Butyricimonas faecalis: one gene and its partner. The protein of the gene in region 1 interacts with the protein of each later gene in a pairwise test. Links are inferred from orthologs where the notes say so. Each region holds a gene or a part of one and is shown on either strand. Other genes may lie near its edges. The genes, in order: D8S85_RS04710 and panC.

Region 1 (16,602 bases):
GCCTGCATATCAACCCGGGGGCAGCCGGGAAATTCGGGTTCCACTCGGTACGGACCGCAGCCCGTTTCGAGATTAACGGGGAACGGATTGAGAACCTTGAATTGATTGAGTTGGAAAAATAAATAATTTAAGAGTCTGTTAGGACATTTAATACTTTCAGTTTGTTACATTTGTGCGGATTACACGTAGAATAGGAAGAACATAAAGTATATAATAAAGTATGAAAAGAGTATTACTATCGGCGGTAGCGTTGCTGATCGCCTGTTTAAGTTGGGAAAATGCTGACGCACAACGGAAACCCCGTGAGGTGCAGGAACAAGCGATTAAGTACCAGCGATTAATGCAAATGATTGATGCCGCTTACGTGGATACCGTGAACTTGAAGAAATTGACGGAAGATGCCATCGTGAAGGTACTGGCTGATCTGGACCCTCATTCCGTGTATATTTCCAAAGAAGAGGTTGAGGAGGCGAATGAACCGCTGGACGGGGGCTTTTTCGGGATCGGGATACAGTTTAACGTGCTTAACGATACGTTGCTGGTCGTGGATGTGGTTGCCGGGGGACCATCGGAGAAGGTGGGCTTGTTGGCCGGAGACCGGATTATTGCCGTTGACGGGGAGAATATTGCCGGAATCGGGATTAGTAACACGGACGTGCGGAAACGGTTGAAAGGCGAGAAAGGGTCTATCGTGAAGGTGAAAGTGAAGAGAGGCGGTGAGATCATTGATTTCAATATCACGCGTGATATGATTCCGATTTATAGTGTTGATGCCTCTTACATGATCGATAAGAATATCGGGTATATCAAGATTGCCCGTTTTGCCGCGACGACGGTGGAAGAGTTCGAGAAGGCCGTGAAAGAGTTGAAGGCGCAGGGTATGAAAGACCTGATTATTGACCTGCAAGGAAACGGGGGCGGTTATATGGGGGCCGCTATCGGTTTGGCCGATCATTTGCTTGACGGGGAGAAATTGATCGTGTACACGGATAGTCCTGCTTTCGGGCGCATGGGCGAGTCATCCACGCCGGCAGGGTTGTTCCAAGACGGACGGGTGGTCGTGTTGATTGACGGGAACTCGGCCTCTGCCAGCGAGATTGTGTCGGGAGCGGTGCAGGATTGGGACCGCGGGTTGATCGTGGGACGTCGTTCTTTCGGTAAGGGACTCGTGCAACGGCAATTCCCGTTGACGGACGGTTCTATGGTTCGTCTGACGGTGTCGCATTACTTCACGCCGTCGGGTCGGTGTATCCAGAAGCCTTACAAGGGGAAGGATTATCAGGCCGAGGTGTTCGAACGGTATAATAGTGGCGAGATGTTCAGTGCCGATAGTATTGAATTGACGGATTCCACGAAATATTACACGAAGAAGGATCATCGTCTGGTTTACGGTGGGGGTGGTATTATTCCCGACGTGTTTGTACCGATTGACACGGGGATCAATTATAGCTACTTTAATCGTTTGCTGGCAAAGGGCGTGATCAATGAATACGTGTTGAATTACGTGGACAAGAACCGGGAGTCGCTTAAAAAGAAATACCCGAAGTTCGAAACTTTCCAGAAAGATTTTCAGGTGACGAATGATATGGTCAATGAGATTGTGAAAAGTGGCGAGAAGCAGGGCGTGAAGAAGGACGAGAAACTTTTCACCCCGATTGTACCGGAAATCAAGTTGTTCGTGAAGTCGTTGATTGCCCGCGATCTTTGGAATATGAACGAGTTGTATCGTATCTCTAACGAGGAGAATAAGATACTGAAAGCCGCCGTGAAGGCGTTGCATGACGGGACGTATGGGAGGATTATCAAGTAACGGGGACCGTTACTTGATAAGGTAAAAGTTAAAAACTAAAAGCTAAAAGTTGAAAGAAATTACAACTTATAACTTGCTGTTTGCGTGGCTTGTGATAGAACTAAAAAAATGTTTTTTAGTTCATCCTTTTGGTCCGTTTTTTGTTACAAATGTTTATCGATGTTAATGGTTATGGTGTATGTAGGGTATTTTAACTTGTGGCCCGTAACTTGTTAACTTGTAACTAAACTGGAAACGAGTTTTTCAGTTCATAATTAACTTTAAATTTAATGGAATGAAGAAGTTTTTCTTTGTGGTGCTTGCCATGGTCATGTTAGGTAGCGTGCAGGCACAAACAGCGTTTAAAAACAAGGTAGAAGGGTTAACCGGGACAGAATTCTATTTCGGTCCGAAGTTCGGGTTTAACGTGGCAAGCATTAGTGATGGTTTGAACAAGAGCAAGTTTAGTTTCCATTTAGGAGCTTTTGCCGAGTTTAAATTTAATGATCTTTTCGGTTTGCAAACGGAATTGATTTATTCTCGTCAGGGAGATAAGGAAAAATCCGGAGGCGTGAAGACGTGGGCTCGTGTGAACTATTTGAATATTCCTATTTTGGCTAAATTCTATGTTTGGGAAGGGGTTAGTGTAGATCTTGGACCGCAATTGGGTTTTGCCTTAAATGGTAAAAGTAAAACAAAAAGCGGTGGTACGGAAGTAAAAACGGATATTGACAATTTGAATACGGTTGATTTGAGTTTTGCCATGGGATTGTCTTACGATTTCGATATGGGATTGGTCATTTCTGCCCGTTACAATTTGGGATTGACGAACGTGATCGAGAAAGATAAGTTCGGTGGTAATAATCAGAACCGTGTGTTCCAGTTATCAGCAGCTTGGAAATTTTAAGTGTTTGTCTGTAAAATATAGAAACTCATAGCTTTCATAATGTGAAATAATGAGTTGTACTGAAAAGGAGTTGTTCGAAAAAGGACAACTCTTTTTTTTAGTCGTGTGTTGTGGGATTGAAATAGCTAATATACTTGATTTTGAGGTCTCTGTGACTTAGTTTAAGACGAAATAGGAGAGTGATTAGAGTATTATTTAACGAAGGTTTTTAGATATCGTCCGAAACTACTTTTAACAAGCCAAATACAACGAATGACAATCCCTTCTTAACCATTGATTACAAATAAATTAAACCTTCTAAAAACTTTTTTGGTTATTGAAAGAAAATAACTACATTTGTAATATCAGAAAAGGTTCGTTTAATGAATCAAAAAATGATAGTGTAAAGTGGTTGTCTAGCTTGTAAAATGGGCTGGTTGCAGGGACTGTCTAAATATTGTTTGGGCGGTCCCTTTGTTGGTTACGAACTACCTCCTCCGGATCCCCTTTGCACAGGGGAGAGTTAAATGCCAAGCGGTTTTCTCGTTTGTTGCAGGAGGGGTGGGAATTTTTGATACATATCTTTTTTGCTATTGTCTTACTAATTTTTGGGTTAATGTTTCCGAGGTATGTAGGTATTTGGGAAGGTACTCTGCTTTGTTTGCTCGGGAAGGACAGATGTCGATACCCCCACGACGGGTGTAGATACAGGATACAGCTAGGATTTCCGGGTGGAAGAGATCATTCAAGCGTTTGTAGGTCATTTCGCATATCTCTTCGTGAAAGTGGTTTTCGTTTCGCAGGGAAACGATGTATTTCAGTAGAGAAAACTGATCTGGTAGGTGGTCGGCTTGCATGTGAATGTAGATACTTCCCCAGTCCGGTTGTTTTGTAATCTTACAATTGCTTCGTAACAAATGACTGCATACTTTGATTTCCCCGCTTCCGATTGTCTGGTTTTCGAGTAGTAATGTAGGGGTTTCAGTATACTCGGTGAAGGTTTCTCGTTCGATGCCGGGCGTGGCTTCTAATAGCGTGTAATTTTGAAAGTCGAAATACAGCTTTTCTGGGGCTCGCTGAAAAAAAGTGGTTTCTACACGGGTTTGAAGTATTTGTTCAAGATCTGATTTTATGGTTTGGAGATACGTTTCTATGCCTGAGGGTATGTCTTCCCCGAGGCGAGTCATGTTCAAGGAGTTCAAGTATAGTTTCAGCGATTTACTTTCCACGATACACGGGCTGCTGGCCGGATAAACCAGTTTTAATACTCCGCACACGGGTAGGCCGTTTCGGGTTAGGAAGCCGGCCTCGTAGGCGTGCCAGGTGTCATATCCTTGGAACAGTTCTTCTGGAGCGTGAATATCGTAAATCTCCCGATTCAAGTAACGCGGAACCGGGACGAGAATCGATGGGCAATAATTGGTAGGATAGGCAACTTGTTGTCCGAGGACTTTGGCTTCAATACTCATGATTAGAAGTTTTGCATGTTGTATAATTTCGTGTAGATACCATTCAGGGCCAACAGTTCCTCGTGGCGTCCTCGTTCAACTATTTTACCCTCGTGGAAGACGCAGATTATGTCGGCGTTACGGATGGTCGATAAGCGGTGAGCCACGACAATCGACGTGCGATTTTTCATCAAGTTGTCGAGTGCTTCCTGCACAAGCTTTTCGGATTCGGTATCTAGTGCGGAGGTGGCCTCGTCGAGGATCATAATCGGTGGATTTTTCAACACGGCGCGGGCGATGCTTAGACGTTGGCGCTGGCCTCCGCTCAATTTTCCCCCGCGGTCACCGATGCAAGTGTCGTAGCCTTTCTCGGTTTGCATGATAAACTCGTGGGCGTTGGCTATGCGTGCTGCTTGTTCCACTTCTTCTCGAGTAGCCGATTCCACGCCGAAAGCGATGTTGTTGAATATGGTGTCGTTGAAGAGGATCGGGTCCTGATTGACATTCCCCATTAATTCACGCAAGCTGTGTAACGATACATCCTTGATATTAATACCGTCGATCGTGATCTCTCCCTTGATGACATCATAGAAACGGGGAAGCAGGTCGACAAAGGTACTCTTTCCCGAACCCGATTGTCCGACGAGGGCAATGGTCTTACCTTTTGCGATCGTGACATTCACGTCTTTCAAGACTATCCGGTCAGGGCGGTAGGCGAAACTGACGTCATGGTATTTAATTTCCCGGTTGAATTCTTTTAATGGTTTCGGGTGTTCGGGTTCCTGAATGGACGATTCTGCATTTAATATCTGGTCGATACGATCCATGGCGGCGGCTCCTTTCTGGATGCTGTACAACGCCGTGGAGAATTGTTTTGCCGGGTTGATGATCGAGTAGAATAGGGCGATGTAGGCGATAAAGTCCGAGGCTTCCATGATAGGGCTATGCCTTAGGATCAAGGTTCCACCGAACCACACGACTATCACCACGACAATCGTACCGAGAAATTCGCTCATCGGGTGAGCGAGAGAACGTCGCCACATGAGGCGGTTCATGATGCGTCGGTATTGTTCATTGTGTGTGGTGAAGAGGGTATCCATTTTGTGCTCGGCGTTGAATGCCTTGATCACGCGCAAACCAGAGAGGGTTTCCTCGATGTTCGAGAGGATTTCGCCCATTTTGTCTTGTCCCTCCTTGGAGCGTTTTTTCAGTGTTTTTCCTACTTTTCCGATAAGAGTTCCCATGATTGGTAACAGTACCAATACGAATAGGGTTAGTTGCCAGCTCATGAAAACCATGGCAGAGAGGTAGATCAGGATGATGATCGGGTTCTGGAAAAACATTTCTAGAGAGTTCATGATCGAGTTCTCCACTTCCTGTACGTCTCCCGTGGTTCGGGCAATAATATCTCCTTTGCGTTCCTCGGAGAAGAAAGGTAGGGGTAAGGACAGGATTTTCTGGTATATTTTCCGGCGGATATCACGAACCACACCGTTCCGGATATACACGATCTCGTAGGCAGCGAGGTAGGAAAAGCCGGTTTTAAATAATGCGGCTACCACGAAGAATCCCCCGGCAATCAACAAGGTTGTCGGGGCAGAGAAATACTCTTTCAAAAGCGTGATGTAGTAGTTGAAGTTGTTCATTAAAACCTCCTTGTCTAGTTCGAAAGGCATGAGCTCCGTGACGTCTTTTGTTACATCAAAAAGAATATTCAACACAGGTGCGAGTAGCACGAATGATATGGAACCGAATACGGCAGAAAGAATGTTATAAAATATATTTTTCCCAAGCCGGGCCTTGTAAGGAGGGATGAACCTCTTCAGTATTTGTATGAAATCACGCATAATAATTGAAAATTGAAAGTTGAAAATTGAAAATGAGAATAGAATATACATTTTCAATTCTCCATTTTCAATTTTCAATTGTTTATAGTTTCCCCGTGTAGTTTGACGGGCTGATTTGTTTCAGTTGTTCTTTCAGCTCGACAGATACGTCGAGGGTATCGATAAACTCAGCGATGGAGGCTTGGGTTACCTTGCTGTTGGTACGGGTAAGTGCTTTTAATGCCTCGTACGGGTTGGGGTAAGCCTCGCGGCGGAGTATGGTCTGGATGGCCTCGGCTACCACGGCCCAGTTGTCTTCTAGGTCTGCTTCGATGGCCGGTTTGTTGATGATCAGTTTATTCAATCCTTTCAGTGTGGATTTGAAAGCGATAATCGTGTGTGCCAAAGGAACCCCAATATTACGTAGTACGGTGGAATCCGTGAGATCGCGTTGCAGTCGGGAGATCGGTAACTTGTTACTGAGGTGGTCAAGTACGGCGTTTGCTATACCCAAATTACCTTCCGAGTTCTCGAAATCGATCGGGTTTACCTTGTGGGGCATGGCTGACGAACCAACCTCTCCGGCCTTGATTTTTTGTTTGAAATAGGCCATGGAGATATATGTCCAGAAGTCACGGTCCAAGTCCACCACGATATTATTGATGCGGCGCAGGTTGTCGAACACGGCGGCAAAGTTGTCGTAGTTGGATATTTGGGTGGTGTATTGTTCCCGTTCTATTTTTAGTTTTTCGGTGAGGAACTTGTTGGCAAATGCCGTCCAGTCAATCTCAGGGTAAGCCACGTTGTGGGCGTTGAAGTTCCCGGTGGCACCACCGAATTTACCGGAACAAGCTACTTTTTTCAGTAGTTCCAGTTGTTTGGTTAGACGATAGACGAACACTCGTATCTCTTTGCCCAAGCGGGTTGGAGATGCCGGTTGTCCGTGTGTTTTTGCCAGCATGGGGATATCTTTCCACTCTTCGGCCAGCTCTTCGAGTTTGGCAATCAGTTCGTCAATCACGGGGTAGTACACGTCGTGAATGGCATCGCGGAAAGAACAGGGTACTGCCGTGTTGTTGATGTCTTGTGAAGTTAACCCGAAGTGTATGAATTCTTTGTACTCGTGGAGGTTCAGCGCATCGAACCGTTCCTTGATGAAGTATTCCACAGCTTTTACGTCGTGGTTGGTTACTTTTTCGATGTCTTTAATCTTTTGGGCATCCTCGACGGTAAAGTCCAGGTATATTTCTTTCAAGTTGTCAAACAGCGCATGGTCAAATCCTCGTAATTGTGGTAACGGTAACTCACAGAGAGCGATGAAGTATTCAACCTCAACCATTACCCTGTAACGAATCAGGGCACTCTCGGAAAAGTAGTTTGCCAGGCTATCTACTTTATCCCTGTATCTGCCGTCAATCGGCGAAATTGCTGTTAATGCTTGCATATTTATTTGTTTTTCGCGTTATTGTTAAATCAAGGAATTTACTTTCTCTCGCGAAAGTACAAAATAGTTTGTAAAGTTCATAAGGTCTGGAAAGTTTATGAACTTAAGGCAACTATCTTGCCTTGATGTTTGCGGAAAATTGTTTAAATTTACGGAAATTTTAATACACAGTTTATGAGTTTTGCACGAGATTTTTCAAGAGGCATACAGGCATATGGGAAGGCGATAAATTTGTTGTTTTCCTGTAAGTTGTGGTATTTTATGCTTTTCCCAGTGGTAATCGTTATTGCATTGTTCGTGGTTGGTAATTATGCTGTGGGGTATTTGGGTGATGGGCTTTCCGGGGTGATCGAGGCAAAAGTGACGGGGTGGATCGAGGGAATAACATGGCTGGAATGGATGTCGGGAGTGGCTGGGTTCTTGGCGAGGTTGCTGACACGTTTCCTATACTATATTTTGTTTATCTCCTTTGGAGGATACGTGGTAATGATGGTGATGTCTCCTGTTTACTCGTGGCTTTCGGAGCGAACAGAGGCTATCGTGTCGGGACGGGAGTACCCGTTTAATCTGAAACAATTGGTTTGGGAGATCGGACGGGGAATTGCGATTTCATTGCGTTGTATGGTACTGCAGTTACTCGTGACCATCGTGTTGTTTTTCGGTTCATTTATTCCTTTAGTGGGATTGGTTATGCCTATATTGACTTTTGGGGTAGGTGCTTATTTCTACGGGTTTGCTTTCATGGATTATGCCGTGGAGAGAAAGCGTTTCCGGGTAAAGGAGAGCGTGCGTTATATGCGACGCAATGCGGGAACGGTAACGGCGGTCGGGGCGGTGTTTGCCTTGTCGTTGATGATCCCGTGGGCGAGTATCGTGGTTTGCAGTTTCGTGTCCTTGCTTTCGGTTGTGGCGGGTACGGTAGTTGTGGAGAAACAGTTGAACGAGAAAAATATTAACAAGTAAAAGATATTTGTGATGAGAAAGTGGCTGGTAATTTTGATTTTATTGGTGGGTAATCTGCCAATGTTTGCGGGAGAGGAAAAAGGCGGCTTAGGGGAGAGACGGGAAGTGGTTTATAGGGTGGATATTAAGGACGAAATCGGTCCTGGCATATGGCGATTGGTGAAAAGGTCTTTTGACCGAGCCACGGACGAAAATGCGGATGTTATTTTGGTACATATGAACACGTACGGGGGAATGGTCGTGTATGCCGATTCTCTGCGTAGTTTAATATTGAATTATCCGAAACCGGTATGGGTGTTTATTGATAACAATGCTGCTTCTGCAGGGGCGTTGATTTCTATTGCCTGTGATCGTATTTACATGCGGGAAGGGGCGAATATAGGTGCTGCAACAGTCGTGAACCAAACGGGGGAAGCCATGCCTGATAAATACCAGTCATATATGCGGTCGATGATTCGGGCCACGGCTCAGGCGCACGGGAAAGATACCGTGACGGAGAATGGCCAGACGGTGATTCGTTGGAAACGGGATCCAAGGATTGCCGAAGCTATGGTGGATGAGCGGGTTGTGATTGAGGGGGTAACGGATAGTGGGAAAGTGGTAACATTTACTCCGCACGAGGCGATACAATACGGGTTCTGTGACGGGATTGCGGAGAATGTGGCAGAAGTGTTGCAGAAAGAAGGAGTTGCAAATTACGAGTTGCACGAGTATAAACCGACGACGATGGATCGGTTTATCGGGTTCTTGATCAGCCCGATCGTGCAAGGGATTCTGATCATGATTATTATCGGGGGAATTTATTTTGAGTTGCAGACGCCGGGAGTTGGTTTCCCGTTGGTGGCGGCAATAACGGCGTGTTTGTTGTATTTTGCCCCGTTGTATTTGGAAGGAATGGCAAATTACGTGGAGATGATCTTGTTTGTGGTGGGGATTATCCTGCTGTTGCTGGAGATATTCGTGATACCGGGTTTCGGTGTCACCGGGGTACTGGGAATTGTTTGCGTGGTGGCGTCGTTGGTATTAGCAGGGATTGATGATTTCACGTTTGATTTCTTGCCGGATTTCACAAGTGCTATTATTCGTTCATTGTTTTTCGTGGTGAGTTGTTCGTTGCTTTCGTTGTTCGGGAGTATTTGGTTGAGCAGGAAATTGTTTGGTTCTAGGCGATTGAATTTTGCCCTTTATGCAGAACAAAAAGTGGAGGATGGTTTCGTGGGCGTGGATATGGCGGCAAAGGAGGTGATTGGTAAAGAGGGAATGGCATTCACGGATTTACGCCCGGCGGGGAAGGTAATGATCGGAAACGAGGTGTATGATGCCGTGTCCGACACGGGTGCTTTTATCGAGAGAGGAAAAGGTATTCGGGTGGTTAAATACCAAACAGGTCAGGTTTACGTGGTTATGAATTAAGGTTATTTAATTTTTTTCAATAGATGATTGTATTCGTGTAAAAAGTTTGGGGTAAAGATATTGGTGTCTGCGTTTTGTTCTATCTCTTTGCGTGACCAAAAACGTCCTTCATCAACTTCATCATTATTGATGTGAATGGCGTCATGAGAGGTACAAAGAAAAGGAAATACAAGTTCTCGTTCGCGGGAACTTTCCCACACGTAAGAACCAAGGAAACGGGCCTTGAATTTCGTGATACCTAGTTCTTCAAAAGTTTCCCGTTTTAAGGCATCTTCTATTTTCTCTCCTAGGGCAACGTGTCCACCCACGGCAGTATCCCACATACCGGGAAGAAAGTTCTTTTTCATACTGCGTTTTTGCAAATAAATGTTCCCTTGTTCGTTGATCAGGTGGAGATGCACGACGGGATGCAGGAGCATGGAACCGGAATGACAACTTCTACGAGTGGCTTTGCCGACTACTTCACCTTTCTCGTTCACGATAGGTAACCATTCGTCTTGACTGGCAGCTTTGGCAAGTAGCCTATTCTTGACAAACAACGTGAGGAAGAATAGAATGATCAAGATATACAATAAAGGCCCTTCTATGAATTGGTGTATTTCTTCGTCAAAGATAAAGGCAGAAGTGAAAGCTAGGACGGTATGCAATACGAGCAGATAGAATAGTAGGCGTAGCATCCGGTGCATGGCTTCTTGCTGTTCAGGGGTAATCTGTAATGTCTTGCGGTATGATTCCGGTAATGTTTGGGTCATATCCGCTTTCGAAAATGCAAATATCCCGATTAGAACGCACATAGCTGCTTCTACGATGGTTTGTTGTATCCTCTCAAATGAAGTTCCTTCGAGTAACACGCTGACCGCTGCAAGGGCTATGAAAAACAGCGTGTTGAAGAGTGTCATCTTGTTGATACGCTTCTCTTTAATCCATGAATAGAAAAACTCTCCGGCTCCTAATATGATTACGGCGATTAAGCCTATTTTCGGACCAAAAAATTCTTCAGCAATAAAGTATAGAAGAATAAGAATAAAGGAGGGGAGAAGTGATTTCATACAATTGAAAATTGAAAAGACAGGCTACAAGTTAAACATTAACTTGTAGCCTGTAGGCTTGTAACTATCTAATTTCGGCGTTGAACAGGTGCTTGTAGGTACCCATCAACTTGTTCATAATTTTGTCGATCTGTTTGTCCGTGAGCGTCTTTTCTTCATCCAGAAGAGTAAAACTAACGGCATAAGACTTCTTGTCTGCACCGAGTTTTTCTCCCTCGTAAACATCAAATAGCGTGACGGATTTTAATAATGATTTTTCGGTACGAAACGCCGTTTCCTTGATTTCCTTGAACGTGACTTTCTTGTCGAGTAGCAGGGCTAAGTCTCGTTTTACAGAAGGGAATTTCGGTAGCGGAGTATAGGTTACCTTGAGATTCTTGATGGCCTTCAAAATATTTTCCCATGAAAATTCTGCATAGTAAACTTCTTGACTGACATCTGCTTTTTTCAGCGGAGCTTTACTCAAGATACCCATGGATACGATATGTTTATCCCCAACTTTGTACGTCAGTCCTTCCCGGAAGATATCCTTGTCTGTGGCATCAATTTTCAAGTTATCGGGGTGAAGTCCCAGACGGTTTAATATCATTTCACAATACGCTTTCAAGTAGAAGAAGTCTGTTTTCGTCTCTTTGGCATTCCAGTTTGTCATGTTTTTACTTCCCGTGATGAAAAGGGCGAGCATGTTGTCTTCCTTGTATTGTTTTTGCGGGTTGTCAATACCATCTTTTGGGTTGAACGTGTAAGCTTTACCGAATTCGAATAACTTTAAATTATGATTTTTCCGGTTGATGTTGTAAGCAATGTTTTCCAGTCCACCAAACAAAAGGGATTGGCGCATAGCCCCCAAGTCTGCACTAAGCGGGTTGAATAACATGACTGTCTTTGCCGTATCGAAACTCTTGAAATCTTCGTAGTAGCTGGCTTTCGTCAACGAGTTATTCATTACTTCATTGAATCCGTTTGCTGCCAACAAGTCTGAAATGATATTCTTCAATTGGAAGTCATCCGGTTTTTCGGAGTAACTTAACGTGGATCTCACGCTGGCAGGAACCTCCACGTTGTTGAAACCGTAGATACGAAGAATATCCTCGATCACGTCTGCTTCTCTTTGCACGTCGACACGGTATGGAGGAATATTCAACAAAAGCCCGTCTTCGCACTCTTCCACGATCTTTATTTCAAGAGAACGGAGAATGTTTTTGATCACCTCGTGGTCAATCTTTTTACCGATCAGACGATCTACGTGAGCATATTTTATAGCCACTTCGAAATCCTTCACGGGTTCCGGGTAAATGTCGATGGGAGCGCAAGTAATCTTACCTCCGGCAACTTCTTTAATCATCATGGCGGCTAATTTCAGCGCGTAGATCACGATGTTCGGATCTGTTCCCCGTTCATAACGGAAAGAGGCATCCGTGTTCAAGCCATGACGGCGAGCTGTTTTGCGAACGAATACCGGATCGAAACAAGCGCTTTCCAAGAACACGTTTGTTGTCGTATCCGAGATGCCACTCTCTTGTCCACCGAAAACTCCGGCGATACACATGGGAGCTTCGCTGTTACAGATCATCAGGTCATCCTCGTGTAATTCTCTTTCCACTCCGTCTAAAGTTGTGAATTTAGTTCCTTGGGCAACACTTTTCACGATAACCTCGTTTCCTTTTACTTTGTCTTTATCGAAAGAGTGTAAAGGTTGTCCCAAGCCGAAAAGAATGTAGTTGGTCACGTCCACGATATTGTTGATCGGGTGTAATCCGATAGCTTTCATCCGGTTTTGTAACCATTCCGGAGAAGGTTTTACGGTTACTCCTTCGATACATATTCCGGCATACCGACGGCAGGCTTCGGGACGTTCCACCCGTACGGAGATTTTAGCATCCGTACTGTCCGGCTGGAAAGTTTCCACGGAGGGAAGAGTATAGTGAACATCTTGTGTCTGTTGTAAATAAGCGGCTAGATCACGGGCGACACCAAGATGTGAGGCTCCGTCAATCCGGTTCGGGGTAATATCGACTTCGATAACCGTGTCCCGGTAAACGTTGAAATAGTCTGCAGCCGGTATTCCAACCGGGGTATCTTCGGGTAGTACCATGATTCCGGCATGGTCGGTTCCGACACCGATTTCGTCTTCAGCGCAGATCATACCGTTAGAGGCTACACCTCGTATTTTTGATTTCTTGATCACGAACTCTTCATCACCTTTGTAAAGGGTTGTTCCTACGGTGGCAACGACAACTTTCTGTCCTGCGGCCACGTTAGGTGCTCCGCAGACGATTTGTTCCGGTTCACCCGTGCCCAAATCAACAGTCGTCACATGTAAATGGTCCGAATCGGGATGTGCTTCGCAAGTTAACACATGACCGATGACCAATCCTTTTAATCCCCCTTTTATTGCTTCAAATTCTTCGTACCCGCCAACTTCCAGTCCGATACTTGTCAGAATTTTGCAAATCTCTTCAGTGCTTTGGTCGATCTTTAGATAGTCTTTCAACCAGTTCAGTGATACGTTCATATTTTAATTTTAGGTTTTAGGTTTTAAATTTTAGGCTTCGGCCACATGGGCCCGTACATTTTATTTAAACGATGATTCCAGAGTTCTTTTAGCTAAGGTCTAACATGCGTTGAATGGGTAACCAAGCTTTTGCTCTTAAGTCTTCCGGGAGCCGTACCTCGTATTGCTCTTTTTCAAGGGCTTCGAGAACTTTTTCCAATGTTACCTTCTTCATTTGGCCGCATATGGCTTTTGAATGAATCGGGATGAATTCTTTGGTCGGGTTATCCGCCTGGAGTTTATGAATGGTTTCCAATTCTGTGGCAATGATAAATTGTTGCTTCGGGGATTCCTTGGCATGTTTGATGATTCCTGCCGTGGAATACATGAAAGCACGAGGATGGTTTAATATCCGATCATCGTGTGAACAACTGGATTCGGGGTGAATCAACACGTCGGCATCAGGATATTCTTCTAATTTATCCAGTACCATCTGGGTGTCAATCTTGTTATGTACGCAACAATCTCCATTCCAAATTTCCATTTCACGTCCGGTTACCTTTTGTATATAGGCTCCCAGATTCTTATCAGGAACAAAAAGAATCTTTTTGTCTTTCGGCAGGCTTTGCACGATTTTCAAGGCATTGGAAGAGGTGCAACAATAATCCGTGTAAGCCTTTACTTCAGCAGTGGTGTTCACGTAGCTGACAATGAGGCCATCCGGGTTTGCTTTTTTCCATTCTCTCAAGTCATACCCGCTTACGCCTTCGGCTAAGGAGCAACCGGCACCTTCTGCGGGGATTAGTACTTTCTTGTTGGGAGAGATGATGGATGCTGTTTCTGCCATAAAATGCACACCGCAAAAGACAATAATATCGGCTTCCGTGGTTCCTGCCATCTGAGAAAGTCCTAGGGAGTCTCCCAAATAGTCAGCAATGTCTTGCACTTCAGGACGCGTATAATAATGTGCCAAAATAATGGCATTTTTCTCTTTCTTGAGTTGTTTTATCCTGTCGATAATCTCTGTCTGCGTCATAACGTTGTTTTTTGAGGCTTCAAAGATAAATATTAATTTAGAATTTAGAATGTAAAATTTAGAGTGTTACCCTCATTCTATATTTTGAATTTTACATTCTACATTTTTATAATGTTCATGCTAATATCCATCGCCGTAACCGAGTGAGTGAGGGCTCCGACACTGATGTAATCAACTCCGGTAGCGGCAACGCCTTTCAGACGAGGAATACTCATGTTCCCGGAAGCTTCTGTTTTGGCTCTGCCTGCTATGAGTTTTACTGCTTCTGCCATAGTTTCGTTACTCATGTTGTCGAGCATGATAATATCTGCACCCGCATCAATGGCTTGTTGAACTTCTTCCAAATTTGTGGTCTCGACTTCCACTTTGATACTTAGCGGAAGATTTTGTTTCACGGCTTTCACGGCATTGGGAATACCTCCGGCAATTTTGATATGATTGTCTTTCAGCATAATCATGTCGTAAAGTCCCATCCGATGATTGGAACCACCTCCGTGGTGTACGGCCATTTTATCCAGTACTCGCAAGCCGGGAGCTGTTTTTCGGGTATCCAATAGTTGAGTATGTGTTCCTGCTAATTCTTTCATGTAGTGTGAGGTTGCAGTTGCAATACCGGACATCCGTTGCAAAATATTTAATGATAACCGTTCTCCGCAAAGTAGCGTACGGTAGCTAGCCTCGATGCGCAGGATAATATCCCCTTTCTTTACGGCAGTTCCGTCAGTAACAAGAGGTTCCCATACTATATCTTTTTCAAATCTTTCAAATACTTGTTTCGCGATCTCCAGTCCGGAAATAACACCGTCGGCTTTTGCTTTCATTTCGGCAACCGCTTTAGCATATACCGGGATAATGGCGTTGGTCGTAATATCTCCCGTTGCGATGTCTTCTTCTATGGCAAGGTCGATGAGTCTGTTTATGAGCGAATCGTACATATATTAATTTTAGATTTTAGATTTTAAATTTTAGATTCCAACCGCACAAGGCCGATGCTTCTTAATTTCCTACTTTTTTAACTTTTATCTTTTAGCTTCCTAATTACCGGTGTCGTCCTGATTTCTTTACCCTTTTGCTGAATGATATGACACACGTATTTGTCATTCGGGGTGGGGTAGTCGGAACGGAAGTGACCACCTCGGCTCTCCTTACGGAAGAGGGCGGAGCGGATAATTAATTCGGCGACGGTGAGTAAATTTTTACTTACCAACGAATAGTATTCATTCTCTTCGAATATTTCGGTCTCTTCCACGTGGTGCAAGTTTTCCAGTCCTTCCTGTAATCCGTTTTCCGTACGGATGATGCCAGCTTCTTGTGTCATAATATCGGCAACCTTGTTTTTTAAACATAGGTAGGCTTCTAATTTTTGATGATTAAGAGAGAATAATGGTGTAGTTTCCGGGATTGTGGCTTCTCGTCGGTTGTGTACGGAGTCTTCTACCGCACGTTTTCCGAATACCAAGCATTCTATCAGTGAATTGGATGCCAATCTGTTGGCTCCCATGATACCGGATGAGGCGAGTTCTCCGCACACGTACAAGTGTGGGATATTCGTACGTCCCGTGAGATCCGTTTTCACCCCGCCCACGGTGTAATGTGCGGCAGGAGCAACAGGAATACGGTCTGTCATGTCGATACCCAATTCAGCGCATTTCTCGAAGATGTTGGGGAAACGTTTCTTGATCTTTTTAGGATCAAGGTGTTTTAATGACAAATAAACGTAGTCCTCGTGGTGTTCTTTCATTTGTTGGAATATGGACTGGGCCACGATGTCTCGTGGGGCAAGTTCTGCCAATTCGTGTTTTCCCACCATAAAGCGTTCGCCTTGTTGATTTAACAGGTATGCCCCCTCGCCCCGTACCGCTTCACTTACCAGATAGGCTTCTCCGGTAGGCGTGTAGATTGCAGAGGGGTGGAATTGAATGAATTCCATATCCACGATTTCGCATCCGGCATTATAGGTTAGCGCCAAACCGTCACCAATGGTCGTGTGAGGATTGGTCGTTCGTTTATAGATGGCTGAGGTCCCTCCGGAAGTCAGGAACACGTTGTGTCCCGTGAATACTTCTTCCCGGTTCTCGTTAAAATCCCAGCATCTGACACCGTAACATCCGTGTTCATCCTGTAACAGGGCGATGACGGCATGATTATCGAATATTTCCACGGTAGGACAATGCTCTACTTTGTCAATAACGAAATTCGTGATCATTCTTCCAGTGGCATCTCCTCCGGCATGGAGGATTCGTTTCTGATGATG
Region 2 (16,515 bases), 2.0 Mb from region 1 along the record:
TCAGTACGATAATGAACGCAGATAAAATATTTTTACTTAAAGACGGGAAACTTGTGGAACAAGGCTCTCATGAAGAATTGATAAATGCGAATGGCAAATATTTTAAAATGTGGGAGATACAAACCGGAAATATTTGATTTGGCTTTCCATGAAAAGACGTTGTGATGTAATAATTAGAGATAAGGCTGCTAGAGACTTTATTTTCAGAAATATTTACGAAAAACTTGCTCCAGTAAAACTTTTTAAAATGCTATTATGATGAATTTTTATAATTTGAAAGTGATTGCCACTTACAACTCTAAGTTATTGTTGCGGAGTTGGTTGTTTCGGGTCTTCTTTTTGTTGACGTTTTGTTGGATTCTCTTGTACCAAATATTGTTCCAAGCAAATCCCTTTGTGTCGATAAATAACGGTTTAATAACCTTGTCTTCATTTTTCCCTTACATGAATGCTTACTTGTTTGTTGGATTACAAGTTATTCCGCTAGTCTTTCTAGTAGGTATGTTCTTGACAAAAGAGAGAAAGTTGGATTCGATGGACATGGTTTATTATCGTCCGGAGAGTAATGTCGAGTATGTACTAGGTATGGCTGCTGGGTTTGCATGGGTGTTTATTATGATGGCGATAGTGTCCTTATTCTTCGGTTTTTTATTGCATTTTTTCGCCAGTGATTCGCCAGTGAATGTGTGGATTTATTTGTTTTACTTGATTACATTTATTGTTCCATCACTCGTTTTTATGTTGAGTCTTTCTTTTTTTATTCATACTTTGATCCGTCATCAGGCATTGAGTATTTTACTCCTTTTGATAGTAGTAGGGTGTTTGATTTTTTATGTTGGTAGCGTTGGACAAGGTATTTTTGATCCGTTTGGGTATAGTTTACCGAATACTTTTTCGAGCGTAACAGGACATTCAGATTTAACAGGTTATCTTTTACAGCGGTTATGTTGGCTGTTTGTAGGTTTTGGTTTTCTTGGATTCACAATATGTTTATTCAAACGGCTTTCCAATAGCCCGGAGAACCAGATGTGTGTAACAGGACTTTCTATTGTTTGCATGATAGCAGGTATTACGGTAGGGAGTCTTGTTTATTCTTTGTACTCCCAAAAAGTCTTTGCAAGAAAGGTTTATACGGAGACTTTCAATAAATACAATAATGTGCCGAAAGGCAGTGTGGTTTGTCATAATATAAGTTTTGAACAAAGAGGTGATGAAATGAGCGGGAAAAGTATTCTATTGATACAAAACCGTACACAGGAAACATTACCGGAAATTATTCTTTATTTGAATCCGGGTTTAGAGGTACTTTCGATTAAAGGGGAAGCGAATTTACCATTTGAACGGGATAAACAGGTGATACGAGTACGCCAAAAATTGTTACCTGACGAGGAAATAGCATTAACAATAGAATATCAGGGTGGAATAGACGAGCAGGTATGCTATCTAAGTGTGCCTGATAATGTCTTATTCAGCCAGGAAGATAATACTTATCTTCAATGTCGATATGGAAAAAGATACCTGTTTTTGGATCAAGATTTTACTTTTTTGACACCGGAATGCTTGTGGTACCCGATGACAACTCCCCCCGTGAACCCGGCACAGCCGTATGAAATATTCCCGGATTTCACGTTTTATTCGTTACAAGTGTTGAATACCGAAGAACGGAGAGTTATAGCACAAGGAAATGAAGAAGAAATAGATAATGGGGTACATTTCACGAATCTCCTTCCGTTACCTGGAATTTCACTCTGTATCGGTAGTTACGAGAAAAGAGAGATAATTGTTGATTCCGTGCAGTATGAACTTTATCTTTTTAAAGGACATGATGATATTTTAAGGGGATTGGAAGTCTTGTCTGATTCATTACCAGAACTAATCCGGGAAATGAAGAAATCTATTGAATATAAGATGCATTATTCTTATCCTTATTCTCGTTTGAAGTTGATTGAAACCCCGATTACTTTGACGAGTTTCTTTCGTCAGGAAAAAGGAACGAGTGAATTTATTCAACCTGAAATGGTTTTTCTACCGGAACGGGGAGTTGGAGTATGGTCTGATTACAGTATACTAATGGAGCAGATGAAGAATCAGGAGAAGAGAATGAGTTCTTCCGGGATTAGTTTTGATAATACCTCTAGGGTAGATAGGCTTCGACAGGCAGTTCTTTGTGGTTTACCCAATTTATTGATGAATACCGTAATTGCAAAGTATAATAGCTGGCAAGGGTTTATACAAAGATTTAATCCTTCCGCAATTAAGAACGTGGCAAGAAGTACTACTTCGACTCGTCATAACTTGTATTATGCTAGTTCTATGTTTTACGATTATTCACTTTATTTTTGGTCGAAAGATTATCCCATTATTAATACTGTATTGTTAAATATGTTGCAGCGTCATCCACAAAATTTGTACGAAGAATATGCTATAGATTACCTATCCTCTCATAGTTTTGAAGAATCTTTCTATGACAGAGAAATTGAACCAGCTGTTTTCAACGGTTTATTACAGATGAAATCGAAAGAATTGATCCGAAGGTTAGCTATAGGGAATATAACAGAAGAGCAGGTTTTTAATTTTCTGAATGAATATGTTGCAATTCGTCGTTTTCAAAATATTGATTTTGATCAATTTGACGAGACTTTTGGTCAAAAATTTGGTATTCGTTGTAGGGATGTGTTGTCTTCTTGGTATACGAATAAACAATTGCCTGAATTTTTGATAAAAGATTTTAAGGTCGAGGCTGTGGGATTGGATGAAGAGAAAGCTAACAAGATGAGACAAATCATATCTTTAAGCAGTTTTGGAAATATTATTGGAATGCATGGAGAAAGTTCCAAAGTACGTCTTACTATTTTCAATAATAGTGATGTTGATGGGGTGGTATCACTTCAGGCTCAAAATTACACATCTTCTTTTGGAGCTACACTTACCCGTAATTATTTGATAAAAGCAAGGAGCGGAAAAGAGATTGTAACTCATTTCGATGGCGGTTTGGTTTCACTGAATACCAATTTATCATTAAATATACCGGTGTTGTTGAATGGAGATATGGGTATAGCGGATGACGAAATAGATGATTACGAGAGGGATCTCGAGTTATTTTATTTTTACCCTGATAAGGATATGGTAACGATAGATAATGAGGATGTAGGTTTCCGTATTGTACAGTCTTCACCTAAAAAACGGTTACGTGATTTATTTGTCAAAGAACAAAAGAGTAAATATCAGAATATAAGGGCAGTATCAATTATGGATGGAGTTAAAGTGCAACCAGGCTATATTAAAAATGCATATGCTTATGGTCTTTCTAAACGTACTCATGCTTTTATGATGCAGGGCGGAGGTGCAAGTATGGAATGGACGACTCAGATTGAGCGGGAAGGTGAGTATAATATTTACGCTTATATGCCGCCTAAAATAATGACAATCAAAATGAATAAACAAAATATGGTGCCTGCGGTAACGAGTAAAAATGCAGGATTTAAACAATATTATACTCTAATAAATGGTAGTGAAAATAGAGAAATTATTGGAGAATGTGATGGAACACATGGTTGGATATTATTGGGACGTTACCGACTTTTTCCGGGGGAGTGTAAGATCGTGTTGACTGACGAGGGTGAGAAAGATCAAGTTCTTCTGGGCGATGCTATCAAATGGAAATATGTAGATTAACGTGAATTCAATAAGGACGCTGATCAGAAATTTATTTAGGGATACCCTTCAAATGAATTAATTAAATAATTTTCATTTGAAGGGATATTCAGTAGGGATATTCAGTAAATTCCTAAAAATAGCAGCAATACTTTTTTAGTTGCTGCTATTTTAGTTTTTTTTACACGTGTCCCCGGTCTACTCTTGAAAAAACACGATAAACTGTGAAGGTAGTGCATGCTTTTCCCGGGGAAGCGCTCTTGTCTTCCCCTTTTCACGTCATTATTGTCAAGCGACCCTCTTCTTCTCTCTCTCCTAGACTTTCTCGATCATCTTGACGGCGTTGGCGGTATGTATCCCGAAGAAAATCCACAAGATCTCGTTTTCCTTGATCCTCGCCTTTATCTTGTCAAGTGAATAATGTTGTTTCCGGGTGCCGAAGCTACCCTCTAGGCGAGTGGCCCTTTCCCTGGAGAGGGCGGAACGAAGTTGCTTTCGTTGGTCCTCGTCAGCGGCCACCCTTCCCTTTCGAACGAAGGAGGTGTGAATCCTGCGTCTCGTGCAGTATTTACGGTTGGCGTTGGTGACGTGAATGGCATCGGCCGCCACGGCTTTAACGCGCGTCTTGAACAGGCGTTGTTGCAACTCGATACATTGTTGCAACCGGGTACCCTCGTTGAAAGCGTTAAAAGAGAGGTGCTCGATGAAAGAGATCCCGTCTACCTGGATGTTGTTGACCTTGGCCCCGAACTCCACGCTTCTCGTCTCTTTCCCCCTGACGATGGGACGGGTGTAGTGCTTGTCCACGCTCACGATCCGGCCGCTTACCTTCTGCCCGTCAAACAGTCGTGTTTTCTGGTCGAGAACTTTCTGGATGACCGAGAAACGCTCGTGGAAACCCGGGGACAGTCCCGGTTCTTTCCCTCGCTTGTCAAGCACCTCTTTCATTTGCCCGACCTGTTTTCCAAGTAACCGGAGCAACCCCCGCTTGATCATCCGGGTGGAGGAGCGCTTCCTCTTTCGTTTCTTGCTGTACGCCAGGTAACGCCGGCTAACGTCAGCGAACTTGTTACGGGGGCAGCGTTGACCGGGTTCCCGTGAAAAGCGAGACAGGTATTGTTGCAACTAGTTCACGCTTTCCCACAACAATTTCGGGCTGGTGGGATAGCGTGAATAACTCTCGTAACACGTCGCGTCCGTCATGCAAACGTGTAAGTTTTCCAGGTAAGGCTTCCAGGCCACCGCCAGCACTTCCTGGACTCGTTCCACGTTTAATAACCCCGCGATATCGGTGCGGATGGCGCTCACGATCTTGTGGTTCGTTAACGGCCGGGAGGGATGAATGTAAACCCCGCAAAATAACTGGAAATGAATGTTACCGTTGAGGTGGGACACCAGGTCCGCGTCCGAGAAACCCGTGTAAGACTTCAACAACATCAAGGCCACCTTGCCTTCAGGGGAGAAGAGCGAGGGACGACCCACGCGGCTTGACACCAGGCCGGTCGACTGGCAAAACGACTTGAACGGGAAGAGAGCGTGCAAACGACCCAGCTCGCTTGACTCGAAGCTAGACTTGTAACATTGATAGATATCAAATTCTGTAAACCCCAGAGTCGGTTCTAGTCTTGAAATTTTTTGTATCTTTACCATCGTGTTCTTGTTTGATTACCCCCGTTTTTGGCGATCAACCTCTTATCGCGGGGAATAATTAAAGATACAAAAAAGCCAACTAATTCATTGCAAATTAGTTGACTAAATTTTAATATTTTACAAATATCCCTTGAAAGATATCCCTAAATACACTACCGGTCGGTAAGGGTCAACTATTTTATTTCATTTTTTCTATCAGGGAAGTGGTGGAATAACCTTCCACGAAATCCAGGGTAACTATTTCTCCACCTTTGGCTTTTACTATATCGTAACCTACAATTTCTTCAGGTTTATAGTCTCCGCCTTTTACCAATACGTCCGGTTGAACGAAATCAATCAGATCACGGGGAGTATCCGTATCGAAAAGAATCACTTTATCAACGAATACAAGAGAAGCTAATAATAATGCTCGGGCATTCTCATCGTTTACGGGTCTGGAATCTCCTTTTAATCGTTTTACGGAAGCATCCGTGTTTAACCCGATTACTAACTTAGTTCCCAAGGAAGCTGCTTTGGCCAGGTATTCGATATGTCCTTTGTGGAGAATATCGAAACATCCGTTTGTGAAAACGATCTTATCATCTTTGAATCTCCACAGGCTTAATGTATTTTCAGCTTCTTTCGCCGTGTATGCGATTTTTTTCTCGATAAATGGTAAATAATCCATGATAATGTCAAATAAGTTTATTAGTTGCGGTGTCTGGGAAAACCAATGTAGGTTTGTGTGATTTAGCTTCTTCAAAATCCATGGAAGCGTATGAGATAATGATGATCACGTCACCCACGGCACATTTGCGTGCTGCCGGACCGTTCAGGCAAATAATACCCGAATTGCGTTCTCCTTTGATGATATAGGTATCGAATCTCTCACCATTGTTAATATTCACGATCTGAACTTTTTCGTTTTCGATCATGTTAGCTGCCTCCAACAAAGCTTCGTCAATAGTGATACTGCCCACGTACTGGAGATTGGCATCAGTAACGGTAACTTTATGAAGTTTAGATTTTACTACTTCTATAAACATCTTCGTGTTAGTTTAAAATACAATATTATCAATTAATCGGATTTTACCGGCATAAACCGCTATACATCCAACTTTTACATTGTTTTCATTCCAGTCTTGAATAGTTCTTAGTTCAGTGTCGTCCACGATTTCGAAATATTCAGTTTCCAGGTAAGGGTTTTTATTGATTTCGTCTACTACCCATTTTTTCAATTCTTCCACGTTCATTTTGGAAGTCAAGTGAGTAGCTTCTTCGAGCACTTTGTGAATGTGCGGGGCATTTTTCCTGTATTCCGGTTCCAGTAAAGTATTTCTGGAACTCATGGCTAGCCCGTCTTTTTCCCGGATGATAGGGCATGAAACAATTTCCAGATCATAATGTAATTGTTTCACCATATTTTTGATCACCGCGATTTGCTGGAAATCCTTCATCCCAAAATATGCCCGGTGTGGTTGTACGATGTCAAATAACTTGCTTACGATTTGTCCCACGCCGTTAAAGTGTCCCGGGCGTTTTGCCCCTTCCATGACGCTTTCCACGTACCCGAAGTTAAATACACGTGTATCTTCTTCCGGATACATCTCTTCCACGCTGGGAGCGAACACGTAGTCACATCCGTTTTTTTCCAGTAAAGCTACATCTTTATCCAGCGTACGGGGATAGCGTTTCAGATCTTCTTTATCATTAAACTGTGTCGGGTTCACGAACACGCTGACCACGGCAATATCATTTCCTTTTTTACATGCTTTCACGAGGGACATGTGACCTTCATGAAGTGCACCCATTGTTGGCACTAAACCCACCGTTTTCCCTTCACTTTTCAACTTCTCGATAACGGTGCTTAATTCCGTTTTCTTAGTTATAATATTCATGCTTATATTCTTGAAAATACGGGGTGCAAGTTTACAAACTATTTTCGATATAATGCAAAATTGAAAGTTGAAAATTCAAAATGATTATTTAAATAGTGAATGAATATTAACGTGTATAGACGATAGAGCATCCAGCAATTCGTTATGGGTAACGCCTTCCCGCATGACAATCAGAACCGTATCGTCTCCACCGATAGTTCCCAGTACTTCAAAATAGTTCTCATTATCAATCAGAACGGTCACTGCTTTGGCATACCCGGGAAGAGTTTTCATCACGGCAATATTCCCTGAAAAATCGATGCTTGAAATGGAGTCTGTCACGATAGCAGAGGCTTTTTCGTCGGTTTGTTCATTCTGGATGCTGTCCGGGATAATATATATGTAACCTTTATCTTTATGAGGTATTTTAGCTACTCTCATGAATTTAAGATCGCGTGATAACGTACTTTGTGTTGCTTCCACGTTTAACTCTTTCAGTCTGAATAATAATTCTTCCTGCGAGCAGATCTGTTCATTCTCAATAAGCTTTCGAATGGCCAACAGGCGTTTCGTTTTATTTCTCATAGGTGTTTATTATTACGCCTCACAAAGTTAGGGAAATTTGTTTTATATTCAATACGATGAAATAAAATAAAGAAAGAGAAGGTATTCCGGGATTGTAATCTTAAAAATATTTATTTTCATAAATATGCTTTGCAAATTCATATATTCGTCATATTTTTGCATAAAATTTAATTTATAGTTGATTGATTGAATAAATATGCATGAATTAAAGAAAGCCCGTCTAGTTTTAGAAGACGGGACAGTTTATGAGGGAACTTCCTTTGGTTACGAGAAATCGGTGTCCGGGGAAGTTGTTTTTTATACGGCAATGACCGGTTACCCGGAAAGTTTGACAGATCCTTCTTATAAAGGACAAATTCTGGTTCCGACTTATCCCATGATTGGAAATTACGGGGTCCCGGTTGATGACGAGCGAGATGGGATATCCAAGTTCTTCGAGTCGGATAAGATTCATTGTAAGGCTTTGGTCATTTCGGATTACTCTTCCCGGTATAGTCATTGGAATTCACAAAAAAGTCTCGGAGATTGGTTAAAAGAACAACAGATTCCGGGGCTTTTTGGTATTGATACGCGGGCATTAACCCAAAAACTGAGAGATCATGGAGCGATGTTGGGTAAGATACTGTTTGACGATGAGGAGGTACCTTTTTATGATCCCAATAAAGATAATATTGTTGCCGAGGTTTCCACGAAAAAGATCATGGAATACGGGAACGGAAAGTATAAAGTGGTTCTGGTGGATTGTGGGGTAAAAAATAATATACTACGCTGCTTGTTAAAGCGGGATGTTACCGTAAAACGAGTTCCATGGAATTATGATTTCACGAAGGAGAAATTTGATGGAATCTTTCTTTCGAACGGTCCGGGAGATCCCGCTCGTTGCGAGGAAACTATAGAGCATATTCGGAAAGCGCTGAAAGGTAATACCCCTATCATGGGTATTTGTTTGGGAAATCAACTCATGGCACGGGCTGCCGGAGCTTCCACCTATAAATTGAAATACGGTCATCGAAGTCACAATCAGCCGGTGATGAATCCCGGCGGAACTCGTTGTTATATAACTTCTCAGAATCATGGATTCGCGATAGATGAAACAACACTTCCGTCAGATTGGGAACCGCTATTTGTAAACGTGAATGATGGCACGAACGAGGGTATTCGGCACAAGAAAAAACCTTTTTTCTCGGCTCAATTTCACCCGGAAGCATCGAGTGGTCCCGTGGATACGGAGTTCCTTTTTGATGATTTTATTAAGGCAATGGAAGCATCAAAAAAGTAATTGAAAATTGAAACAAAATTGAAAATTAGAATGAACATAACAAAAGTATTGCTTCTAGGATCGGGAGCGTTGAAGATTGGTGAAGCCGGAGAGTTTGATTATTCCGGATCGCAGGCTTTGAAAGCACTTCGGGAGGAAGGGATTTACAGCGTGTTGATAAATCCGAATATAGCCACGGTGCAGACATCGGAAGGAGTGGCCGACAAGATATATTATTTACCCGTGACTCCGGAATTTGTGGAACAAGTGATTGAAAAGGAACGTCCGGATGGTATTCTTCTCTCTTTCGGGGGACAGACTGCATTGAATTGTGGGGTAGCTCTTTATAAATCGGGTGTTTTGGAAAAATATAACGTGCAAGTACTTGGAACACCCGTGCAAGCCATTATAGACACGGAAGATCGGGAAATCTTTGCCGGAAAACTAGCGGAAATTAACGTGAAAACACCTAGGAGTATTGCTGCCAGCAACATGGAAGAAGCATTTGCCGCTGTGGATAAACTAGGTTTTCCGATAATTGTCCGGGCTGCTTACACGCTAGGGGGATTAGGTTCCGGTTTTTGTTCCAACAAGGAGGAATTAGAACGATTGGCTGCCAGTGCCTTTTCTTATTCTCCTCAGGTTTTGATAGAGGAATCTTTGAAAGGATGGAAAGAAGTAGAATATGAAGTGGTGCGTGATAAATACGATAACTGTATCACGGTTTGTAACATGGAAAACTTCGATCCGCTGGGTATTCATACCGGAGAGAGTATCGTGGTGGCTCCATCGCAGACTTTAAGTAATAGCGAATACCATAAATTGAGATCGATAGCTATAAAAATAATCCGGCATATAGGCATCGTGGGTGAATGTAACGTGCAATATGCCCTGGACCCGAATTCGGAAGATTACCGGGTGATAGAGGTGAATGCTCGTCTTTCGCGGTCTAGTGCTTTGGCATCCAAGGCAACCGGGTATCCTTTGGCCTTTGTTGCTGCAAAATTGGGAATGGGATACGGGTTACACGAAATTAAAAACTCGGTAACTAAAGTCACCACGGCCTGTTTTGAGCCCGCGTTGGATTACGTGGTTTGTAAAATACCTCGTTGGGATTTGAATAAATTCGAGGGAGTTTCCAAAGTGATCGGTTCTTCCATGAAGAGCGTGGGAGAAATCATGGCTATCGGGCGATCTTTCGAAGAGGCAATCCAAAAAGGCATCCGGATGATCGGGCAGGGAATGCATGGTTTTGTCGGTAATGTACTGAAAACGAAAGATATTGATGAAGAGTTGGTGAACCCGACAGATTCACGGATATTTGCTATTGCCGGGGCTTTTGACAAGGGATATAGCGTGGAGAAAATTCATGAATTGACAAAAATCGATCATTGGTTTTTGCAACGTTTGGAAAACATTCACTTGCTGAAGGAGGAATTAAGCAAGTTTGATAAGGAAACAGACATTAGCGAATGCTTGTTGAGAAAGGCAAAGCAATATGGTTTCTCTGATTTCCAGATCGGGCGGTTGACCGTGAAAAATACCTCGTTATCCCATCACGAGAAAATGTTGAGAGTTCGTGAATACAGGAAGAAATTGGGCATATTACCCTGCGTGAAACAGATTGACACGCTGGCAGGTGAGTATCCGGCAATGACAAATTACCTGTATATCACTTACAATGGAACAGAAAATGACGTGAAATACGAGCATGACAAACGCTCCGTGATTGTGTTGGGCTCCGGGGCTTATCGTATCGGTAGTAGCGTGGAATTTGATTGGTGTGGTGTGAGCGCTTTGAATACGATTCGGAAAGCCGGGTATCGTTCGGTGATGATTAACTATAACCCGGAGACTGTCAGCACGGATTACGATACTTGTGATCGTCTCTATTTTGACGAGTTGTCATTTGAGCGGGTGATGGATATTGTCGAATTGGAAGAACCGAAAGGGGTGATTGTTTCCACGGGTGGTCAGATTCCGAATAATTTGGCTATGCGATTGTATGGTCAGCATGTGAATATTCTGGGAACTTCTCCCGAATCCATTGATCGGGCGGAGGACCGTCAGAAATTCTCAACCATGTGTGACGAATTGGGTATCGACCAGCCTCGATGGAGCGAATTAACGAGTATAGAGGACATTTATCATTTCGTGGATAAAGTGGGTTTCCCCGTGTTGATTCGTCCTTCTTACGTGCTTTCCGGGGCTGCTATGAACGTGGTGTCGAATAAGGATGAATTATTGCATTTCTTGGAGTTGGCGGCAGAGGTGTCGAAAGATCATCCTGTCGTGGTATCCGAGTTTATCGAACAAGCGAAAGAGGTGGAAATTGATGCCGTAGCACAGGAGGGCGAGGTGAAGGCTTATGCTATCAGTGAACATGTTGAATTTGCCGGCGTACATTCCGGTGATGCGACCATCGTTTTCCCGGCACAGAAACTTTACGTGGAGACAATCCGTCGAATCAAAAAGATTGCCCGCTCTATCGCTAAAGAACTGAACATATCCGGTCCGTTCAATATGCAGTTTTTGGCAAAGGACAATGATATCAAGGTCATCGAGTGTAATTTGCGAGCGTCGAGGAGTTTTCCCTTCGTGTCGAAAGTACTGAAATATAACTTTATCGATATGGCCACCCGGATCATGTTGGGAGAGAAGGTGGAAACCTTGAATAAATCGGTATTCGATTTGGATTACGTGGGAGTGAAGGCTTCACAGTTCTCCTTTGCCCGGCTTTTGAAAGCCGATCCCGTGTTGGGTGTGGATATGGCATCCACGGGAGAAGTCGGCTGTATCGGGGAGAATTATTACGAGGCAATATTGAAAAGTATGCTTTCTGTCGGGCATCGTATTCCGAAGAAGGATATCCTGATCTCTTCCGGTCCGACCCGCTCCAAAGTGGAGTTGCTGAACTCTACCCGGATGCTGATAGAAAAAGGATATACTATTTATAGTACGGCAGGAACGGCTAAATTTTTTAAAGAGAATGGAATTGATACACAAATTCTTTACTGGCCGGATGAAGATAAGGAGCCGAATATCATGGAATATTTGCATGACCGGAAGATAGACCTGGTTATCAATATTCCGAAAAATCACACGAAACGGGAGCTGGATAACGGTTATAAAATTCGTCGCGCTGCCGTGGATTACAACATCCCGTTGATCACGAATGCCCGTTTGGCCAGTGCCTTTATCTATGCTATTTGCAAGGTCGATCCTGCCGAGATAGCGATTAAGAGTTGGGATGAATACTAGGAAGATAAAAGCTAAAAACTGCTGGATTAATTCAGCAGTTTTTTATATTTTGCAGAATGTAACCAGCAATAATTGAATAAAACTGCAAGTTACAACTTGCAGTTTTGTGATGTAATAATTATTTTTTGGGTATTTGGCCTTAAATAGCTAGTTTTGTAGTAATCATTATTACAAAAATAGATATCTATGAAGAGTAAGAAATTGAAAAGAATTCTATATGTTTTTGCGGTTTTAATCATGTTGATATTGGGGATTGTCGTGTGGATGCAATCATCCGGTGGAGTTGTTGAAGAACAGACGTTTACTATTAATAATAAGCAATTAGCCACTTTTGTCTATAACACGAAAACAGAAACACCTCAAAGGTTGCATATCACGGTGAAAGGTACCTTGGATTGTGATGCTATTTTGACGATAAGAGAGGACGGTGAAACTAGCGGGATTCGTTCCCGTCGTTCGTTTCCTTTAAAAGCAGGAGAACTGAAAGATCGGGATTTCCAGACCATGTGGACTCATACCGGGATGATCATAGAATTCAAGACGGATGGATGCACTGTTAATGATGTAAAAGTGAAAATAGAGGTGTTAGAGTAAGCATGATCATTTTTGTGGAAGTTGAGTCTGCGGTTTCTATATTGTGGATGCACGTGTTGAGCTTCTGAAATTTATTTTCTAACTTTGTATTCTAATACAAGAAAAATGAGTAACACATTGTATCCTATCGGTATTCAAAATTTCGAGAAATTGCGTAAAAGTGGTTACTTATATGTTGACAAGACGGAATTGATTTATCGTTTAGTCAAGAGGGGAAGTTATTACTTTTTAAGTCGTCCGCGTCGCTTCGGGAAGAGTTTACTAATCTCGACGCTTGAAGCTTATTTCCAAGGAAAACGAGAGCTATTTCAAGGACTTGCCATGGAAGAATTGGAGAAGGAGTGGGTACAACATCCTATTTTCCATCTTGATTTAAATATTGAGAAATATGATTCGATGGAGAGTTTGGGGAATATTCTCAATGATAATTTGACCCGATGGGAAAATGTGTACGGACGGGAAACCTCGGAAGTCTCGTTTCCGTTGCGATTCGCTGGGGTTATTCGCCGAGCTCACGAGCAAACAGGACAACGGGTGGTGATTCTTGTTGATGAGTATGATAAGCCGATGTTGCAGGCAATTAATAACGAGGAGTTGCAACAGGAGTTTCGTAATACGTTAAAACCGTTTTATGGGGTTTTGAAAACCATGGATGGGGATATTAAGTTTGCCTTGTTGACAGGGGTTACTAAGTTTGGGAAAGTTAGTGTATTTAGTGACCTTAATAATTTGAATGATATATCCATGGATAACCGTTATGTTGCTTTGTGCGGGATGACCGGGGAAGAAATTCATCGTTATTTCGAGGCTGATTTGCGTGAATTGGCTTCTGCCCAAAAAATGACATATCAGGAAACGTGTGATCGACTAAAAGAGTCATACGACGGGTATCATTTTGTGGAAAACTCCGAGGGAATTTATAATCCGTTCAGCGTGTTGAACACGTTTGACAAAATGAAATTCGGTAGTTACTGGTTTGAAACAGGTACTCCGACTTATCTGGTTGATTTACTGAAACGGAACCATTATAACCTTGAACAGATGGCTCGCGAGGAGACTAATTCAGATGTGTTGAACAGTATTTATGCAGACGAAAGTCCGATTCCAGTGATATATCAGAGTGGGTATCTTACGATAAAAGATTATGATTCCCGTTTTGAAAATTATACTCTAGGTTTCCCTAACCGGGAAGTGGAGGAAGGTTTTATCAAATTTTTGATGCCTTTTTACACGAGAGTGAACAAAGTCGAATCACCTTTCGAGATACAGCAGTTTACTCAAGAGATTGAATCCGGTAAACCGGATGCTTTCTTACGTCGTTTGCAAAGTTTTTTTGCCGATACGCCTTACGAATTAATACGAGAATTGGAGATACATTACCAGAACGTGCTTTTCATTGTTTTCCGTTTGGTGGGTTTTTACGTGAAGGTAGAGTATCATACGTCGGAGGGAAGGGTTGATTTGGTGTTGCAAACGGATCGTTATATTTACGTGATAGAATTTAAGTTGGAAGGGACAGCAGAAGAGGCTTTGCGACAGATTGAGGAGAAACATTATGCTCGTCCGTTTGAAGCGGATCCCCGGCAATTATTTAAGATCGGGATTAATTTTGACAACAAAACTCGAAATATTGAGAAGTGGATTGTGGAATAAAATATGTAATAAATTATAATCAACAGAATGCAGATGTTTAAAAGATATTGGAAAGATTTTGCCATTTTTTGGGGGCTGTTTATTGTTTTTGTTGCGGGAGTGTTTTTCTTTTTCTACCTCGTTTCGGCAGGTAAACTAGGTTTTATGCCTACATTCGAGGAGTTGGAGAACCCCAACAATAATTTTGCCACGGAGATTTATTCCGAGGATGGAAAGATTTTAGGAAAGTATTTCGAGGGGAGTGAAAACCGTCGATATATGGATTACAAGGATATACCTCAAAGTGTGATCGATGCGTTGATTGCCACGGAGGACGTACGTTTCTATGATCATAGCGGTATTGACGTGCGAGGTTTGTTTCGGGTAGCACAGGGAATGTTGACCGGAAATTCTTCTGCCGGAGGTGGTAGTACGATCACGCAACAGTTGGCGAAAATGTTGTTCCCGCGGGAGGCAAACCAGAACTTTTTGGAGTTGGCCGTGCGTAAATTCCGCGAGTGGGTGATTGCGGTGAAGTTGGAGAAGAGCTACACGAAGGAAGAGATTATCACGATGTATCTCAATAAGTTTGACTTTTTGAATTTGGCCGTCGGTATTAACTCTGCCGCTAATATTTATTTCTCGACAACACCCGATTCTTTGAAAGTGGAACAGGCTGCCATGTTGGTGGGGATGGCCAAGAATCCTTCGCTTTTTAACTCGGTTCGGAGACCTGATAAGACGTTGGGACGCCGGAATGTGGTGTTGGGACAGATGTTGAAATATGACAAGATTTCACAGGCGGAGTTTGATTCGTTGAAGGTTTTGCCTTTGGGATTGGATTTCCATAAAGAGGATCATAAAGAAGGAATTGCAACCTATTTTCGGGAGTATTTGCGATTATACATGACGGCATCCAAGCCGGTTAAAAAGAATTACAGCAAGTGGAATAAGGACCAGTATGCAGTAGATTCCTTGGCTTGGGAAACGAATCCGCTGTACGGATGGTGTAACAAAAATCTGAAATCAGACGGTTCGCATTATAATATTTACACGGACGGGTTAAAGATTTACACGACGTTGGATTCCCGAATGCAGAAATACGCGGAAGAGGCCGTGACAGAACATCTGGGAGGAACGTTGCAGCCGGCGTTTATGGCTGAGAGAAGTAGAAAGGCTCATCCGCCTTTTTCGAATGATTTGACGGTTTCCGAAATCAATGATATTTTGAATACTTCTATTCGTCGTACTGAACGTTACCGTTCAATGAGTAGTGCAGGTAAAAGTTTCCAAGAGATAAAAAAATCTTTTGATAAAGCGATCCCGATGTCTGTTTTCACGTGGAAAGGAGTACGGGATACCGTGATGAGTCCGTTGGATTCATTGAAGCATTACAAGTCTTTCTTCCGGGCGGGATTCATGGCGATGGAACCTGCTTCAGGAAAGATCAAGGCATACGTGGGCGGTCCGGATTATCGTTATTTCCAGTATGATATGGTGAGTACCGGGAAGCGGCAGATCGGTTCTACAATCAAGCCGATTCTTTATACGTTGGCCATGCAAGAAGGGTTAGGACCTTGTGATCAGGTATTGAACGTGCAACAGACGTTTGTATTGCCTGATGGAACGACTTGGACTCCTCGTAATTCCACGGACAAACGGGAAGGTGAGATGGTGACTTTGAAATGGGGGTTGGCAAATTCGGTAAATAATATTTCCGGCTGGGTATTGAAACAATTTACCCCGGAGGCGGTTGTGCAAATGGCTCATCGAATGGGTATCACGAGTTTTATAGACCCGGTTCCCGCGATCTTCTTGGGTTCTTCCGAGGTTTCCGTGAAAGAGATGGTCGGAGCGTTCTCGATATACGCGAACAAGGGGGTGTACAATGCTCCCATGATGGTGACAAAAATAGAGGACAAGTATGGTAACGTGCTGGCGAATTTCTACCCGGAATCTCGAGAGGTGATTACTGAAAACACGGCTTTCTTGATGGCGAATCTGTTGCAGGGAGTTGTGGATGAG

Evidence for each region.
Region 2: the proteins of D8S85_RS04710 (region 1) and panC interact in binary tests that used the Escherichia coli proteins (3 or more experiments, as listed by UniProt). The link is inferred for Butyricimonas faecalis from one-to-one orthologs.

Annotation. Positions count from the first base shown.
Region 1 is NZ_CP032819.1:1,068,181-1,084,782, reverse strand. What follows is about bases 8,541-11,389. They hold D8S85_RS04710 (NUDIX hydrolase), read right to left. Parts: upstream 10,309-11,389; coding sequence 9,772-10,308; downstream 8,541-9,771. Other genes in these bases: pheT (phenylalanine--tRNA ligase subunit beta), read right to left, coding at 10,883-11,389; D8S85_RS04715 (NfeD family protein), read left to right, coding at 8,541-9,769. Outside these bases: D8S85_RS04750 (metallophosphoesterase family protein), read left to right, coding at 1-122; D8S85_RS04745 (S41 family peptidase), read left to right, coding at 221-1,810; D8S85_RS04740 (porin family protein), read left to right, coding at 2,085-2,696; D8S85_RS04735 (NADPH-dependent 7-cyano-7-deazaguanine reductase QueF), read right to left, coding at 3,266-4,144; D8S85_RS04730 (ABC transporter ATP-binding protein), read right to left, coding at 4,147-5,970; purB (adenylosuccinate lyase), read right to left, coding at 6,053-7,393; D8S85_RS04720 (EI24 domain-containing protein), read left to right, coding at 7,568-8,356; more of D8S85_RS04715, read left to right, coding at 8,369-8,540; more of pheT, read right to left, coding at 11,390-13,333; quinolinate synthase NadA, read right to left, coding at 13,422-14,348; nadC (carboxylating nicotinate-nucleotide diphosphorylase), read right to left, coding at 14,447-15,283; nadB (L-aspartate oxidase), read right to left, coding at 15,361-16,602.
Region 2 is NZ_CP032819.1:3,023,667-3,040,181, reverse strand. Bases 5,262-8,023 are described here. They hold panC (pantoate--beta-alanine ligase), read right to left. Parts: upstream 7,182-8,023; coding sequence 6,342-7,181; downstream 5,262-6,341. Other genes in these bases: carA (glutamine-hydrolyzing carbamoyl-phosphate synthase small subunit), read left to right, coding at 7,942-8,023; D8S85_RS12955 (arginine repressor), read right to left, coding at 7,266-7,745; panD (aspartate 1-decarboxylase), read right to left, coding at 5,979-6,329; rfaE2 (D-glycero-beta-D-manno-heptose 1-phosphate adenylyltransferase), read right to left, coding at 5,483-5,971. Outside these bases: D8S85_RS12985 (peptidase domain-containing ABC transporter), read left to right, coding at 1-137; D8S85_RS12980 (hypothetical protein), read left to right, coding at 541-3,675; more of carA, read left to right, coding at 8,024-9,024; carB (carbamoyl-phosphate synthase (glutamine-hydrolyzing) large subunit), read left to right, coding at 9,049-12,264; D8S85_RS12940 (hypothetical protein), read left to right, coding at 12,451-12,858; D8S85_RS12935 (ATP-binding protein), read left to right, coding at 12,964-14,511; D8S85_RS12930 (transglycosylase domain-containing protein), read left to right, coding at 14,545-16,515. UniProt on the Escherichia coli protein: Catalyzes the condensation of pantoate with beta-alanine in an ATP-dependent reaction via a pantoyl-adenylate intermediate.